One region of the Streptomyces sp. NPDC006458 genome, then DNA from elsewhere that is predicted to be linked to it. Evidence: riboswitches for the same ligand, from Rfam matches in the RefSeq annotation. Region 1 holds a riboswitch; each other region holds the start of a gene.
The links. Region 1 has a riboswitch for cobalamin ahead of ABZZ79_RS32770 (cobalamin biosynthesis protein). Riboswitches for the same ligand answer to the same signal wherever they lie in the genome.
Positions count from the first base shown of each region.

Region 2: linked by a shared signal. The riboswitch ahead of metE (5-methyltetrahydropteroyltriglutamate--homocysteine S-methyltransferase) and the one ahead of ABZZ79_RS32770 (cobalamin biosynthesis protein) in region 1 are both predicted to bind cobalamin.
Region 3: linked by a shared signal. The riboswitch ahead of ABZZ79_RS28390 (energy-coupling factor ABC transporter permease) and the one ahead of ABZZ79_RS32770 (cobalamin biosynthesis protein) in region 1 are both predicted to bind cobalamin.

Region 1 is NZ_JBEXPR010000032.1:28,851-31,042, forward strand. Features, by position in the region: gene ABZZ79_RS32765 (cobyric acid synthase) at 1-7, opposite strand, end outside; gene ABZZ79_RS32770 (cobalamin biosynthesis protein) at 4-948, opposite strand; cobalamin riboswitch at 1,049-1,191, opposite strand; gene ABZZ79_RS32775 (hypothetical protein) at 1,544-1,765, opposite strand; gene ABZZ79_RS32780 (inorganic phosphate transporter) at 1,800-2,192, opposite strand, start outside.
Region 2 is NZ_JBEXPR010000004.1:296,323-298,514, reverse strand. Features, by position in the region: gene metE (5-methyltetrahydropteroyltriglutamate--homocysteine S-methyltransferase) at 1-722, opposite strand, end outside; cobalamin riboswitch at 888-1,110, opposite strand; gene ABZZ79_RS07930 (hypothetical protein) at 1,208-1,960, opposite strand; gene ABZZ79_RS07925 (helix-turn-helix transcriptional regulator) at 2,140-2,192, opposite strand, start outside.
Region 3 is NZ_JBEXPR010000023.1:70,639-72,830, reverse strand. Features, by position in the region: partial or broken gene ABZZ79_RS28395 (FCD domain-containing protein) at 1-397, shown strand, start outside; cobalamin riboswitch at 534-739, shown strand; gene ABZZ79_RS28390 (energy-coupling factor ABC transporter permease) at 769-1,458, shown strand; gene ABZZ79_RS28385 (energy-coupling factor ABC transporter substrate-binding protein) at 1,455-1,898, shown strand; gene cbiQ (cobalt ECF transporter T component CbiQ) at 1,905-2,192, shown strand, end outside.

The sequences.
Region 1 (2,192 bases):
CGCTCATTTCTTCCGCCCCTTCACTACCAGGCGCGCGGCGACTCCCACGCCGAGCGCGAGCCAGCCGACCCGGCGGGAGAGCCGTACCGCCCGGTCGATGTCGGTCACGGCGACGGCCCGTCCCGTCGCCCCGTTGAGCACGGGCCGGTGCTCGACCCGGCCGCCGTAGGACAGGGTTCCGCCGAGCCGTACGCCGAGGGCGCCCGCGAAGGACGCCTCCACGGGACCGGCGTTGGGGCTCGGGTGCTTCGCCGCGTCGGCCCGCCAGGCGCGTACGGCACCGCGCGGGTCGGTTCCCGCGGCGGCGGCCAGTACGGCGGTCAGCCGCGCGCCGGGCCAGCCCAGGAGGTCGTCCAGCCGGGCGGAGGCCCAGCCGTAGCGCAGATGGCGCGGTGACTTGTGGCCGACCATCGCGTCGAGGGTGTTGACCGCGCGGAAGCCGAGCAGTCCCGGCACTCCGCCGAGGGCGCCCCACACCAGCGCGCCCACGACCGCGTCGGAGGTGTTCTCGGCGACCGACTCCACGACCGCGCGGGCGATCCCGTCGGCGTCCAGCGCCTGCGGGTCGCGGCCGCACAGGTGGGGCAGCCGGGCGCGGGCGGCCGTCACATCGCCCTGCTCCAGCGACCGGCCGATGGCCCGCGCTTCCCGGGCGAGCGAGGTACCGCCGACGACGGCCCAGGTGGCGGCGGCGGTCAGCGCGACGGAGGCGGCGGGGCAGGGGCGTACGGCACGGGTGGCCGCGGCGCCGAGGGCGACCGCGCCGCCCACGCACACGGCGGTGTGCAGGGCGCCCCAGCCGCGGTGGTCGCGCCAGAGCAGCCGTTCCACGGCACCGGCGGCACGGCCGAACGCGGCGACCGGGTGCCCGCGGCGGGGATCGCCGAGCAGGAGGTCACCGAGGAGGCCGGCGGCGGCGCCGTACGCGAAGTCGCGATCGGCACGCATCGGGCTCAGCCGGCCGTGGGGGCGGGTGGAGCAGGGGTGATGGACCGCGAACGGCAGCCGCGCATGGCGATATGTCCTCACTCAGGGTGTCCACGCCCTGGTTCGACGAGACCGGCGGTGAGAGTTCCTGGCTCCCGGGGATGACTACCCCGGTGACAGTGGCGGGACCGCGCCGGATTCGCACCGGCTTCCTCTTCTGCCGCCGTACATGGCTCGGGCAGTCCACCACGGCCCTCGAACACCCGTCAACTCACCGTTGACCTGCGAGGCTGGAGTGTGCCGAGGCCCACACCGCCACCATGGCCCGCGGCGCTCTGTGGGCCGACTCGCGCGGAAATGCCCTCTGCCCGGGCGGTATTCCGCGACCGGCTGATGTGACGCTCCGTCACCACCGTCCGTCGTGCGTGGGAAGGCCGACCGGTTGGTCGTTCGGCCAGTCGTTCGGCCAGTCGTTCGGCCAGTCGCTCGGCCGGTCGCTCGGCGGGAGAACCGGCCGGTGGAGGCCGGTAAAGGCGTTGTGGATGCGTGAGGGGGCCGTCGCGGACTCTTCTGTCCGTGACGGCCCCCTCACAGGGCCCGGCGTCGGTACCGGGCGTCAGGCCATGATCAGGTAGATGCCGTAGCCGACGGCCGCCGCGCACGCGGCGAAACAGGCGTACGCACCGGTCACGGCCAGTGCCGCGGACCCGCCCTGCTCCTGTGCCCGCTCCTGGCGGGAGAGGCCGACGACACCGAGGGTGAACAGGCCCACGAGGGCCACGGTGACCACGAGGCTGACGCCGAACACGGAGCCGAGGGCCGCCCAGTCGATCTTCATGCTGCTGTTTCCTTCGTACCGGGGTGGTCGGGGCTCAGGCCGATGCCTGCGAGGTGGCCGGTCCGACGGCGCCCGCAGGGGCGGGGACGACGACCGGCGCGTCGACGACGGCGGTGTTGGTGCCCGCCGGCGGCGGGGTGACCATGGCGATCGCGGTGGTGACCACGCCGGCCGGTTCCTCGGCGTCGTTGACGTTGGTGTGGTCGATGACCTCGCGGCGGGAGAGCTTCCAGATGGCGGCGCTGGAGCCGACCAGGAAGACGGCCACGAGCGCGGTGCCCCAGGCGCCGAAGCCGGTGACCCACTCGGCGAGCGCGCCGACCAGCGCGGCGGCCGGCAGGGTCAGGCCCCAGGCGACGAACATGCGGGTCGCGGTGGACCAGCGGACCACACCGCCCTTGCGGCCGAGGCCTGCGCCCATCACGGA
Region 2 (2,192 bases), on a different contig from region 1:
AGCGCGCCGAGATACCGGTAGGCGCGTGCGGCCGCGGACAGTTCGGCCGCGGACCGGTCCTGGACGAGCGCCGGCTCGTCGAGCTGGACCCACTGCGCCCCGGCCGCGCGCAGATCACCGAGGACCTCCGCGTACACGGGCAGCAGCCGGTCGAGCAGCGTAAGCGGCTCGAAGTCCTCCCCCGCGCCGCCGGCGGCCTTGGCGAGCAGCAAGTACGTGACGGGGCCGACCAGGACGGGACGGGCGGTGAGCCCGAGGGCCTGCGCCTGCGTGAACTGGGCGACCTGCTGCGACGAGTCGGCCGAGAACACCGTGCCCGGTCCCAACTCGGGCACCAGATAGTGGTAGTTGGTGTCGAACCACTTGGTCATCTCCAGCGGGGCCACGTCCTGGGTGCCGCGCGCCATCGCGAAGTAGCCGTCGAGCGGGTCGGCGGTGAAGGCGCCTCGGTGCCGTTCGGGGATCGCCCCGACCATCACGGTGGTGTCGAGGACATGGTCGTAGTACGAGAAGTCACCGGTCGGTACCTCGTCGATACCGGCCTCGTCGAGCAGGCGCCAGTTGGCGGCGCGCAGGTCGGCGGCGATGGCGTGGAGGGCGTCGGCGGTGACGCGGCCCTTCCAGTAGCCCTCGACCGCCTTCTTCAGTTCCCGGTCCTGACCCTGGCGGGGGTAGCCGTACACGGTGGCCCGTGCTGCCGCGGCTGCGGGCTTGGTGGTCACGGAGATCTCCTTCGCGAGATGATTCCCTGAGATCCCGGAGACGGGACGAGAACGCGAAGGGTGACGCGGACCCGGCGGTACGCACTGCGCGACAAGGCACAGCCGTCCGCCTGGTACGTACGCCGACCCGCCCTCGAGGTCACCAGGATGTCCGCGCACGGAGTCGTCCGTGTGCGGGCAACGGGCAGGTCTTCGGACTCGCGGGCACGTCTCCTCGTACGAGACACCTACTGGCCGTCGCTTCCCAGACCCAGTGCGTCGGGTCCAGTGCTGATGACGGCGGTCGTTCCCACTCACCGCTGCGGGGCAGTCCCGGATTTCCACCGGGTTCCCTCTTACGACGCGTCCCGCCTGGCTGACGGGGCGAACCAGTTGCGTACGCCACACTACGGCGCCCGCCCGCCGCGAGCGACCCGGTGCTCGGGATCCGGATCGTGACAGCGCGGTCCGGGTGGAGGCAGTGTGCGGTCCGGCGGCCGTCGGAGTCAGTGCTGAACGGCCATCGCCAGGGCGGTGAGCACACGCTTGGTCTTGTTCTCGGAGTGCTCCGAGGGCGTCACCCCGCGAGCGCGCACGGCGTCCTCCAGCTTCCGCTGCTTGCGCTCGGCCCGCGCGACGAGCTCCTCGGCGTCGTCGTCTTCCTTGGGCTTCACCCGGATCGAACACTCCAGGAACTCCAGCCCGGCGACCGACCACGCCTCCAGGTTCCCCTCCAGATCGTCGAGCGGTACGTCGTCGAACCTGGTCGCGAGGACCGGCCCGAGCGCGACCAGCGCGTCGACCTGGACGTCGGGAGCGCAGGCGTGCAGGAACTGGTCCCGCACGGGGTCGATAGGCAGGGTGGGACCGGCCCCGGGCCCCACCGCGCTCGACAGTGCTCCCGGCGGGTGATCGTGCACGAGGGAAGCGGCCAGCACCCGGCTGCCGGCCGACCAGTCCCGCTCGATCTTGTACGTGAGCGGACTCGCTTGGAAAGGCGCGGAGAACCGGCCGACGAGCTGCTCACGGGTGCAGGGACGCAGCTTGACCGTCAGATCGTCCCGTGCGCCACCGATTCTCAACCGCACGATCGTGCCGCCCTCCAGGAGCGGCAGCCGCCCCTCGGTGACGCCGTCGCGGTGCTCGGCGAACCAGATCCGACGGGTCGTCATCGCGCCGTGCGTCCCACCGAGGGCCGCCAGCGCCGCAGGGACATCGCCCTCGACATTGACCTTGATCTCGACCGGTGACAGGTCCATCGCACGGCTCCCTCACACGTCGAAGGCGATGTCGTGGACGTCGCCCGAGTGCAGTTGCGGTCAGGGCAGTGGAGGACGAGGAGCTGTCGAAGCAGCTTCTCCCAGCGTAGCCGCCCCCTCACCGGGCCGCAGCCCGGATCCGAGGGGGCGGGCAGGAGTGCCGCCGATGGGTGTGGCTGTCAGCCGGGGCGCGAGGCGTCGGGCGTCGTGACCTCGGGCGCGGTCCAACTGG
Region 3 (2,192 bases), on a different contig from region 1:
CGCGGATCTGGAGGCGCTGCGGCCGGTGGCCGAGCGGATCGTGGCCGCGGCCCGCGCGCACGACCTCATCGGCTATCTGGAGGCCGACCGCCGGTTCCACCTCTCGCTGCTCGCGCTCGGCGGCAACGACCGGCTCGTCGAGACGGTCGGCGACCTGCGCAAGCGGTCCCGGCTGTACGGGCTGACCGCGCTCGACAAGAGCGACCGTCTCATCCCGTCGGCCGAGGAGCACCTCGAACTGCTCGACCTGATGATCGCCGGGGACGCGGAGGGCGCCGAGCGGTGCATCGCCCGCCATCTCGGCCATGTGCGCTCGCTGTGGGCGCAGGGTGCCCCGGAGAAGGAGGAGCGCGACGGACGGCGCGTGCTCGGCGGAGAGCTGGGCGCGGTCTCCTGACGCCGTCGGGCGCGGCCGCCGCCGGCCGTGACGATGATCACCACGGCGGCGGCTCCGGCGCGTGAAGGTCGTGCGCCCTCCGCCCGGTTCGGGCCTTCGCGCCCCTCGGAACCCCTCGTCACCGGCCGGGGTCCGCTTGTCACCGTCCTGTTCCGGCGACTAGTGTCGCCACGCCTTGGTGAACGGGAAATCCGGTGCGAAACCGGTGCGGCCCTCGCCACTGTGATCGGGAAGTCCGGCTCCGGCCCTCTGGGGCAGCCACTGGGTCCTTGACCCGGGAAGGCGGAGTTCGGGCGGTGGTACCCGTCAGCCAGGAGACCGGCCAGGGCGCGTCAACCATCCACGAGGTGCTGGAGAGGGTCTGCCGGGCCATGCACATAGCCGAGGGTTTTCTGCCTCCGGCGCACGCGATCGCCTGGGGCGTCGCGTCCGCGCCCTTCGTCGTCCACGGAGTGCGCTCGCTCACCCGTGAGGTGCGCGAACATCCCGAGAGCACGCTGCTGCTCGGCGCCTCCGGCGCCTTCACTTTCGTCCTGTCCGCGCTCAAACTGCCCTCGGTGACCGGGAGTTGCTCCCACCCCACCGGCACGGGCCTGGGCGCCATCCTCTTCCGGCCGCCGATCATGGCGGTACTGGGCACCATCACCCTGCTGTTCCAGGCGCTGCTGCTGGCGCACGGCGGTCTCACCACACTCGGCGCCAACGTCTTCTCGATGGCCGTCGCCGGGCCCTGGGCCGGCTACGCGGTGTACCGCCTGCTGCGCCGCTACGACGTGCCGCTGATGGTCGCGGTGTTCTGCGGGGCGTTCCTCGCGGACCTGTCGACCTACTGCGTGACCAGCGTGCAGCTCGCGCTCGCCTTCCCGGACCCGAGCAGCGGATTCCTGGGCGCGCTCGGCAAGTTCGGCTCCATCTTCGCCATCACGCAGATCCCCCTAGCGGTGAGCGAGGGCCTGCTGACGGTCCTGGTCATGCGGCTGCTCTCCCAGTCCAGCAAGGGTGAACTGGCCCGGCTCGGCGTCCTGGTGGACAGCCCGAAGACCGAGGCGGTGGCCCGGTGAAGCGCAACACGAAGATCAACCTCCTGCTGCTGGTTCTCGTCGCCGCACTGGCGGTGCTGCCGCTGGTACTCGGGCTCGGGGACCACAAGGAGGAGCCCTTCACCGGCGCGGACGCCGAGGCGGAGACGGCCATCACCGAACTCGAACCGGACTACGAGCCCTGGTTCTCGCCCCTTTACGAGCCGCCCTCCGGCGAGATCGAGTCGGCGCTGTTCTCCCTCCAGGCCGCCCTCGGCGCGGGCGTCCTCGCCTACTACTTCGGGCTGCGCAAGGGCCGCAGGCAGGGTGAGCGGCGGGCGTCGGAGCACACGACGGCCGAGGCGGCGACGGCGGAGGGCGCCGGGGCGGACCGGGACGCGGCGCCCGCACGGGACGAGGCCGGGCGGGAGCCGGCGAAGGGGCCGGCCGTCGACAGCCGCTCGGGCGCCGGGCGGGACTGACCGCGCGTGCTGCCCATCGACGCGGCGGCGCACAGCAGCCGCTGGCGCCGTCGCCACCCCGTGGACAAGGCGGTGCTCGGGCTCGGTCTGACCGTGCTGGCGATCTCCCTGCCGCCCTGGCCGGGGGCGGCCCTCGTCCTGGTCACCGCCGTGGCCCTGCTGCTGGGTCCGGCGGGTGTGCCGGGCCGCCGGCTGTGGCGCGCCTACCGGGTGCCGCTCGGCTTCTGCGCGACCGGTGCCCTCACGCTGCTGGTCCAGGTCGGCGGCCCCGGCGGCTGGGTGTCGCTCGCGGAC